DNA from 3 places in the Exiguobacterium sp. s189 genome. Region 1 is predicted to be linked to each of the others. Evidence: riboswitches for the same ligand, from Rfam matches in the RefSeq annotation. Region 1 holds a riboswitch; each other region holds the start of a gene.
The links. Region 1 has a riboswitch for thiamine pyrophosphate ahead of tenA (thiaminase II). Riboswitches for the same ligand answer to the same signal wherever they lie in the genome.
Positions count from the first base shown of each region.

Region 2: another riboswitch for thiamine pyrophosphate. It lies ahead of thiT (energy-coupled thiamine transporter ThiT); the one in region 1 lies ahead of tenA (thiaminase II).
Region 3: another riboswitch for thiamine pyrophosphate. It lies ahead of KNO99_RS12040 (Ykof family thiamine-binding protein); the one in region 1 lies ahead of tenA (thiaminase II).

Region 1 is NZ_JACSKM010000001.1:463,327-466,438, reverse strand. Features, by position in the region: gene KNO99_RS02360 (aminoglycoside 6-adenylyltransferase) at 1-231, shown strand, start outside; gene KNO99_RS02355 (hypothetical protein) at 282-434, shown strand; gene KNO99_RS02350 (potassium channel family protein) at 442-846, opposite strand; TPP riboswitch at 973-1,077, shown strand; gene tenA (thiaminase II) at 1,166-1,840, shown strand; gene thiM (hydroxyethylthiazole kinase) at 1,837-2,628, shown strand; gene thiD (bifunctional hydroxymethylpyrimidine kinase/phosphomethylpyrimidine kinase) at 2,625-3,112, shown strand, end outside.
Region 2 is NZ_JACSKM010000002.1:294,812-297,923, reverse strand. Features, by position in the region: gene pknB (Stk1 family PASTA domain-containing Ser/Thr kinase) at 1-131, shown strand, start outside; gene rsgA (ribosome small subunit-dependent GTPase A) at 174-1,061, shown strand; gene rpe (ribulose-phosphate 3-epimerase) at 1,065-1,721, shown strand; TPP riboswitch at 1,742-1,842, shown strand; gene thiT (energy-coupled thiamine transporter ThiT) at 1,916-2,491, shown strand; gene KNO99_RS04315 (thiamine diphosphokinase) at 2,488-3,075, shown strand.
Region 3 is NZ_JACSKM010000010.1:6,541-9,652, reverse strand. Features, by position in the region: gene KNO99_RS12050 (ABC transporter ATP-binding protein) at 1-277, opposite strand, end outside; gene KNO99_RS12045 (ECF transporter S component) at 270-845, opposite strand; gene KNO99_RS12040 (Ykof family thiamine-binding protein) at 838-1,428, opposite strand; TPP riboswitch at 1,511-1,611, opposite strand; gene KNO99_RS12035 (GTP-binding protein) at 1,671-2,870, opposite strand; gene KNO99_RS12030 (hypothetical protein) at 2,982-3,112, opposite strand, start outside.

The DNA of each region.
Region 1 (3,112 bases):
AAGTCGGGCGACGGGATGCGCGACCACTTGCCAGAAGAATTGTGGGAGATGCTCACGGCGACGTATGCCTCGGCTGAGCTGAGCGCAATCGAAGACACGCATGATCGCCTGCAATCACTCTTCTTCTTTTGTGCACAACGTGTCGCGGAACAAGGTGATTTCGTCTTCCGGGAAGAAGAAGCCAGACGCGTCCGTGCCGCATGTGCAACACTTCGACATTCGAACGATTAATGAGGCCGTGAGCCGGGAAACGCTCCTTATAGAGAAAGGAGCGTTTTTTCATGAACCCATATACGACATTTATTGCCCTTTTAGTCGGAAGTCTTGTCCTCTTTGTCGGCATTCGTTTAAAGAAATGGCCGATCATTTTGGTCGCGATGCTTCCCCTTGGTCTCGTCGCATTTAATATGTTCTTACTCATCACGGGGCGCTAGGACATGTTCACTTGTCTTTTTGATACATCGATTTGATGAAGAAGGCACTCGGTAACAAAATGCCGATGGCGCCTTCGATGATGGCGAATAATCGGGTCAAACCAATCGGCAACAAATCACCAAATCCGATTGATAATAAAGTGACCCCGCTGAAATACAGGAGGTTTTCCCAAGTCGGTTCAACGGTATTCATGGATTCGAGTGAAGTCACAAGAATGACTGAATCACGAGACAAAGCATAATAAATCAATGTGAATCCTAACATGACTCCAAATAGGCTAACGAACAACTGAGCGAACAATCTCCCGTCAAATCCTGTTTGCTTGTATGTTTGACGTTTGAAAAACCAAAATACGTTCAAACTGATGAAAAGTAACGCAATGATTAGTAAAATCGGATTCAATCTGAACATCTCCCTTTCGCACAATAGATTCACTTACCCATTCCCGAAGCAGAAAATGAGAAACAGAATCGGAAAAGGTTTGCAATTGATGAAAAGATTGATAGAATGTGGTCGAAGACGACTGAATTTCATAATGTTTGCCACTAGGGGAGTCGCGTCACGCGGCTGAGATGGACAAGGTCCAGACCCTTCGAACCTGATCTAGTTCACGCTAGCGTAGGGAAGTGGGCGAGACGACTCATATGGCTTCACCTAGATATGACTGTTCGAGACGCCGCTTCCGTTATGGGAGGCGGCGTCTTTTTATCTGTTATAAGGGGGAGTTGTTATGAAATTTACAGATCACTTACGTCAGGAAGCGGATGGATTGTTTGAAGCAAGCTTTCATCATCCGTTCGTCCGTTCACTCGGAGAAGGAACACTCGATGAGAAAAAGTTTAGACATTACGTCATGCAAGATTCGTATTACTTGAATCAATTCTCAAAAGTGCAGGCCAAAGGGGCGACGCTCGCACCGACAATGGAACTATCGAGTCGCTTTTTGACACATGCCTTACACACGATCGAGGCGGAACTCTCACTTCATCGTGAGTTCTTTACGATGCTCAACGTGACGGATGTTGAACTGGCGACATTCGAGCCGGCACCGACCGCTTACGCGTATGCGCTTCATATGCAACAGGCAGGACCGACACTCGGTGACGTATTGGCGTCAATCCTTCCGTGTTATTGGGTGTATTACGAAATCGGTGAACGCTTAAAAGATAAACGACCCGACCATCCGATTTATTCAGCTTGGATTGCGACGTACGGTTCGGAGTGGTTCCGTGAGTTAGTGGAAGAACAGATTGATCGGTTGGATGAATTGGCTGGACAAGCGACAGAAGAAGAACGGCTTCGTTACACAAAACTCTTCTTGAAGAGTTGCTATTACGAAGTCGCCTTCTGGGAAATGGCATGGACGCTCGAATCTTGGACGTTGTCACAGGAGGTCAACCAATGAGACATGAAATTTGGAGTGAGATTCGAAAGCAGGAACCGTTGATTCACAACATCACAAACACGGTTGTCGCCAACTTTTCGGCGAATGGACTGCTCGCCATCGGTGCCTCTCCCGTCATGGCAGATGCGATTGAAGAAGTGGCAGAGATGACGTTTGTGAGCGATGCGCTCGTGTTAAACATCGGGACACTTGGGACGATGACGGAAGCGACGATGATTCGTGCAGGACAAGCTGCAAATGAAGCGGGGTGTCCGGTCGTGCTCGATCCGGTCGGAGTCGGGGCGACATCGTTCCGCCGAGATGTCGTCGAGCGGATCCTTCGCCACGTCCGTGTATCGGTCATTCGTGGAAATGCAGGAGAAATTGCCACATTGATTGGCGTTGATTGGACAGCGCGAGGTGTGGATGCGGGTGACGGGGCGTATGAACCAAATCAATTGGCACTCGAAGCGGCGAAACGATATGGATGTGTCGTGGCCGTGACCGGAAAAGAAGATATGGTCAGCGACGGAAGTGTCGTCATAGAAGTTCATGGTGGGACGAAACGAATGACCGATACGACCGGTACGGGATGCTTACTCAGTGCGGTCGTCGGAGCATGTCTAGCGGTCGAAAAGAATGCCCTCAAGGCGACGGTGACAGCCGTATCAGGATATGCCTATTGCGGGGAGTTGGCGAGTGAACGGGCAGAAGGACCAGGAGATTTTCCGATTCACTTTTTAAATGCCCTCCATCAATTGACGCAATATACAATCCCGACGAATCGAATCGAGGTGTCGACCTCATGAGACCACAAGTCTTGACGATTGCAGGATCTGATTCAGGGGGCGGAGCTGGTATTCAAGCCGACTTAAAAACGTTTCAAGAGCTCGGTGCGTTCGGGACAAGTGTACTTACCGCCATCACAGCCCAGAATACACTCGGCGTGCACGGGATTGAAGCAATTTCCCCGGAAATGATCACTCGGCAAATCGATGCAGTGGCCAATGACTTTCAGATTACAGCATGTAAGACCGGCATGTTGGTAGATGCGGAGCGGATTGAAGCGGTAGCCGCAGCACTTGAACGTCATCGTTTCCAACACGTCGTCGTCGATCCTGTCATGGTGGCGAAAGGGGGCGCTTCTTTGTTGCAAGTTAGTGCAATCGAGGCACTTCGGACGAAGCTGTTGCAGTATGCGACGGTCGTGACGCCAAATATCCCTGAGGCAGAGGTATTGGCCGGAATCGAGATTCGAACAGAGGCAGATCAGATGAAGGCCGCTCAATTGAT
Region 2 (3,112 bases), on a different contig from region 1:
CAGAGACGACAACGTATTCGTATACGCTCGTCATTGCCCCTGACGAAGTCGGGACGGCGACGATTGAAGTCGATGGTGAGATTGTCCGAACAGATTCAGTCACATATGCACAAGCTGAAGAGGCACAATAAAGAGGTGACGGTGTCGTCACCTCTTTTTTAAAGGAGGTAGTCATAATGAAAGGAACAATCATTCGCCTTCAAGGCGGGTTTTACGATGTGATGACCGAGACGAATCAAGAGATTCGTTGTCGGGCCAGAGGAAACTTTCGAAAGCGCAACATCTCACCGGTCGTCGGCGATGATGTGGTGATTCAAGATCAAGAAGATGGGACCGGCTATATTTTAGAGGTGGAAGAGCGTCAAAACCACCTCGTTCGCCCGCCGATTGCCAATATCGATCAGGCGTTCCTCCTCTTTTCAGTAAAAGAACCGGCGTTTTCGTATCATTTACTCGATCGTTTCCTCGTCCTCATCGAGTCAAAGCAAATTCATCCGATCATCGTCTTGACGAAGATGGACTTGCTCGATGAACATGAAGTCGAGCCGATACAAGAAGCGATTGCACGTTACCGGGCCATCGGATATGACGTGATTGAGACATCGACGGAGCATGCTCACGGAGTGGATGAAGTGCGCGGTCTTTTCAAAGAGAAGACGAGTGTCTTCGCCGGTCAGACCGGTGTCGGAAAAAGTTCGTTACTTAACGCTGTCGCGCCAGAGCTCGAGTTGGCGACAGGGGAAATCTCTAAATCACTCGGTCGAGGAAAGCATACGACGCGTCACGTGACGTTAATTCAATTAGCGGACGGTCTTGTTGCCGACACACCTGGATTTTCAAGCTTGGAGTTTCCTCAAGAACTTGAGGCAGATGAACTCAGATGGTGCTTCCCTGATTTCGTGGAACGCCATGACGATTGTAAGTTCCGCGGATGTGCTCACCTGAATGAACCGGGATGTGCCATCAAACAAGCCGTTGAAAATGGTGAAATCGCTTCAACAAGGTACGAGAATTATGTTACCTTTATGGAGGAGTTAAACGATCGAAAACGGAGGTATTGACAGATGATTAAAATTGCACCATCTATTTTAGCGGCCGACTTTGCCAATTTGGAGGCGGAAGTGAAAGCTGTCCAAGAAGCGGGAGCGGACTATATCCATTTTGACGTCATGGACGGACAGTTCGTGCCGAACATCTCGATTGGTCTGCCGGTCCTCGCAAGCTTGCGTAAAAAATCAGACATGGTCCTCGATGTGCATTTGATGATTGACCAACCGGAACGTTATGTCGAAGACTTCGTGAAAGCGGGTGCGGACATCGTGACCGTTCACGTGGAAGCGACGAACCATTTGCATCGCGTCTTGCAACAAATCAAAGCGGCTGGCGCAAAATGCGGAGTCGTCTTGAACCCGCATACACCGCTCTCGACGATTGAGCACGTGCTTGCGGACGTCGACATGGTATTGCTCATGACCGTCAACCCAGGGTTCGGGGGACAAGCCTTCATCGAATCGGTCGTACCGAAAATTTCAGCACTCAGTCAGCTCCGCCAAGACCGTCAGCTTGATTTCGAGATTGAAATCGATGGTGGTGTCAACGCGGAAACGGCAAAATATTGCATCGACGCAGGGGCTGATGTCCTTGTTGCGGGATCAGCCATCTATAATCAACCAGATTATAAAGCAGCCATCGATAGCATTCGTGGCGCATCTCGTGTATAATCGACGATAGAACAACAAGATAGAGTCGCAAGGGGTGTCACATGATGTGGCTGAGAGGCATACGCTAACCCTTTGAACCTGTTCCGTTCACACGGACGTAGGGATGTGGCGAAAATGCACGTTGCGAATCCAAGCAGCATGGCGTTTACGTCATGCTGCTTTTTGTCGTTCAACCAAATAAAGGAGGAAGAAAGATGAAATCACGTTTCAAATTACAAGCGCTCATTGAAATTTCATTGTTTGCAGCGCTCGGGCTCATTTTTGATTTGCTCATTCCATACCGTTTGCCACAAGGGGGATCCATCAGTTTAGCGATGCTCCCGATCTTTGTGATGGCATTCCGCCACGGATTAAAAGGTGGTCTCGCGACAGGTGCCCTCGTTGGGACACTTCAACTCTTGTTCGGTGCCTATATTTTCACGCCTGTACAATTCCTGCTCGACTATACGGTCGCTTATGGTCTCGTCGGAATGGCTGGAGTGTTCGCGGGGCGTGTGAAGCAAGCTGCGAGCAACGGGGCGACGAAGACGCTTGCCACTTATTTAGTACTCGGGGCGCTCCTTGGTTCGATGTTACGATACGCGGCGCACGTCATCTCGGGAATTGTCTTCTTTGCTGAATATGCAGAAGGTCCGGTCGTTGCCTATTCACTAGGCTATAATGCTACGTATATGGCACCATCCTTTGTCATCTCAGCCATCGTGTTGGTGCTCCTCTTCACGACAGCACCACGTTTCACGCGTGTGGCGACACGGGATCTCCGTCAATGAATATATTGATCGTCGCGGCGAGTCCGGAACCCATTCCGGACTTACCGCGTGATGCCGATTTTGTCATCGGTGTCGATGGTGGATATCAAAGATTATTAGATGAAGGGATCATGCCAGACGTCGTGGTCGGGGACTTTGATTCGTTTAAAGGACTACCGCCTGAGGAGGCGCTACGCTATCCTTCGGAGAAAGACGTGACGGACTTAGAGATTGCATTAGCGTTCGCGAGAGAACGCGGGGCGACACGGATGGATGTATACGGTGGCTTAGGCGGACGCATCGATATGACGTTTGCGAACGTCGGCTTACTTGAAGCGTATCCGGAGATGGTTCTTCACGGAGATGGTCAAACGGTTTATCTCGTGAGAACAGGTAGCGAGGTCATTATGAAGCGAGACGGGCACTATCTTTCCTTCATGCCTTGGAAGACGGCCACGATCTCGATTGAAGGTGTCAAGTATCCACTCGACCATCATGAGGTCAAGAGTGGGGAGGCGTTGACGATTTCGAATGAATGGACCGAAGCGTCTGCCCGATTGACGGTCCATCAAGGAATGGTTCTCGTCATGATCATTAAAAAATAAGCAAAAAAAATCCCATCGGCGAATGCCGCTGGGATTT
Region 3 (3,112 bases), on a different contig from region 1:
GCGTATCCGGGTCTTGAAACACCGTTCCGACCTGCTGATTGATCTCGCCAGGTGCATAGTCGTCGTATGATCGTCCAAGTAGTTCGAGTCTACCATCAAGGATTCCGTCACAATTCTCCGGATAGAGACGGTTGAATAGCGCGAGAAGCGTCGATTTCCCGCTCCCACTCGCTCCAGATAACATCGTACGACCTTGCCGAACCGATACCGTGACATCCTTAAGAATCGCCTCAGAACTCTCTGGGAATCGAAAATGAAGTGACTCTGTCTCAACCATGGACGTTCCCACTTCGTGAAATCGCATAACCGCGAAGTGATCCTGTCTTCAGCAATAGGTCACTGAGCAACTTCCCACCGATTCCAGCGATGACCATCCCACTGACGGCTCTCAGCCCGAACATCGTCGCCACATAGCCTGGCTCTAACATCGCGAAGCCACTCATGAAATATGTATAGACGAAACTCGTGACAGCCGACCCAAATCCGGCCAGCATGAGAACCCATAGCTCATAACGTCTATAGCCCGTCATCGCAAAGACGGCTTCTGCCCCTAAACCTTGTACGATGCCGACCAAGATGATGCGCGGTCCAATGGCATTGCCAATCAACATCTCAATCGTTGCGGCCATCACTTCTGAGATGAATGCTGCCCCCGGTTTACGAATGATGTATGCCGAGATAATCGATACGATAAACCAGATGCCAAAGATCCACTCGTAGGCGATGGGACCGATCAACCCTGCCCACAAGTTACCGATATGAACGAACAATAAATAGACGACCGCGAAGACAACAGATAATACGGAGACGAGGACGACTTCTTTCAATTTCCACGATTTAAGCATGTCGCCCTCCATGTGACGGACTATTTACGCTGAACGTCACCGTCATGACAACATGTCGGTTCTTTTCGCGCGTCCGCTTAAAGGCCGCCTCGTAGTATGAGAACACGTCATCTAAGTTTCCGTGGATGCCTGATGCATAATGCATCGACTCGTTATAGACACCAGCCTGTTTTGCTTGCTCGATTTCCTCATAGATAAGCTCCATATAATTGTCAGCACCCATCGGATAGAGTGCGAACTGCGAAGACACATACTGGTCTCTTGATGCACTGTTTGATGGTTCGCTCGGAGCCTCGAGTGCCTCGTCTCCCGTCGAATCTCCCGGACAACCGACAGAGAACGTTCCGCTCATCGAGACGTGCTTTCCTTCCTCCGAAGCAAGACTCAACACCGTTCGAGCGACGTCAAACACGTGCTCGACTTGTCCACGGATGACCGTAGACACATCATCCGTATGTCTCCACACACCTGACAGATCCGTTCGTTTTAGTGCACCTTTGATTGTCCCGACAAAATCGTCTGTCATCGGGCTTAGTGTGAATCGAAACCCGACAATCGGACTCGTACCACATGATTCATTCATTCTATTTCCCCCTCTAAATGTGTTTGCATAAAAAAAGCCGCATTCATGAGAATGCAGCAGCAAAATCTATACAAACTTGCATAGAGAAAGTGCCGCACTTCCTCACGCCAGTATTATCTGGATCGAGTTATAAGGGATCGGAGCCATGCTCTCATCTCAGCCGAAGCACCCCTAGTGCAGTCATTAATATGCGGTTACTTATGCAGTCACAGTATAGCGATGTTTCGAAGCTTTGTAAACGGTCAATCTGAATATGTGACGAATTGACCTGTACCAGGGAGCGGGTCATGGAACGAATCCCACGATGCTTCCATCTCCTCATCCGTCAACAAGCAAGCGTCAAGTGACCGCTCGACCGTCTCACGGTCCATTCGTTGACCGATGAGGACCAATTCGTTCTGTCGGTCTCCGTACGGTTCGATGTAGTCTTCGCGCAGTTCCGGTTCGGTTGCAAACATAGCCTCTCGTTCGCTCTCCGGAAGTGTCGCTAACCAACGCCCCGCATGTTCGAGCGTTGATGCATACCCAGCTTGTGAAAACAGACAAGCAAGGTCGTTTCGTGTCGCAATCCACAAGAAACCTTTGGCACGAACGATTTCTTCAGGGTAATGTTCCATCCAATTCATCAAACGCTCAGGATGGAATGGTCGACGCCGACGGTAAACGAACGAGCTGATGCCATACTCTTCCGTTTCCGGCGTATGTTCTTCCGACTCGAGTTCTTGAATCCAACCTGCAGCGCGCATCGCTTGGTCAAAATTGAACAACCGGACGTCAAGCAGGTCATCTAACGCCACATTCGAGTAGGTCGACGTCAACAACTTAGCACTCGGATTGAGCGTTTTCAGTAAGCCCTTCATTTCCTGCAGTTCTTCTTCAGATACCCTGTCCGCCTTGTTCAATACGATGATGTCCGCAAACTCGACTTGGTCGACGAGAAGGTCGACGACTTCACGTACGTCACCTGTATCGACGGCTTGTTGGCGTTCCATAAGCGATTCACCGGAATTGAAATCTTTGAAGAAGCGGTACGCATCAACGACCGTGACCATCGCATCGATATAGACACGGCTCGTCAAATCGATTCCGAGCGCGTCATCGGCATACGTGAACGTCTGCGCAACAGGAATCGGCTCAGAGATACCAGAAGACTCGATGATGATGCCGTCGAGCTCACGATCTTTCGTTAATTCATAGACGGCTGTCAACAAATCTTCGCGAAGCGTGCAACAGATACATCCGTTCGAAAGTTCGACTAATTTTTCATCGGTCCGGGAGAATCCTCCCTGCTCGATCAACTTCTCATCGATATTCAGTTCACTCATATCGTTCACGATGACGGCATATTTCTTGTGATCCCGGTTATGTAAGATGTGGTTAAGCAGCGTCGTCTTGCCGCTACCAAGATACCCCGAGAGTACCGTAATTGGAATTCGTTTCATGATATATCCTCCATTTAAATCGTAATGATTACTCTTTATATAATGGAATGGGAACATCTTTTTGTCAACAAAAAAACACGTCCAACGACGTGTTTTTGAATATGTGGGAATTTATTCTTCAAGTGCCCTTCTTTCGGCTTCCGAGCGCGGATAAGCGTTCGCCTGCCATTCAGCCCGATAAATCGAGTCGAGTTGAGTCAATCCGACTTCATCCTCATCTTTGTCTGAATCGACGCTCGGCA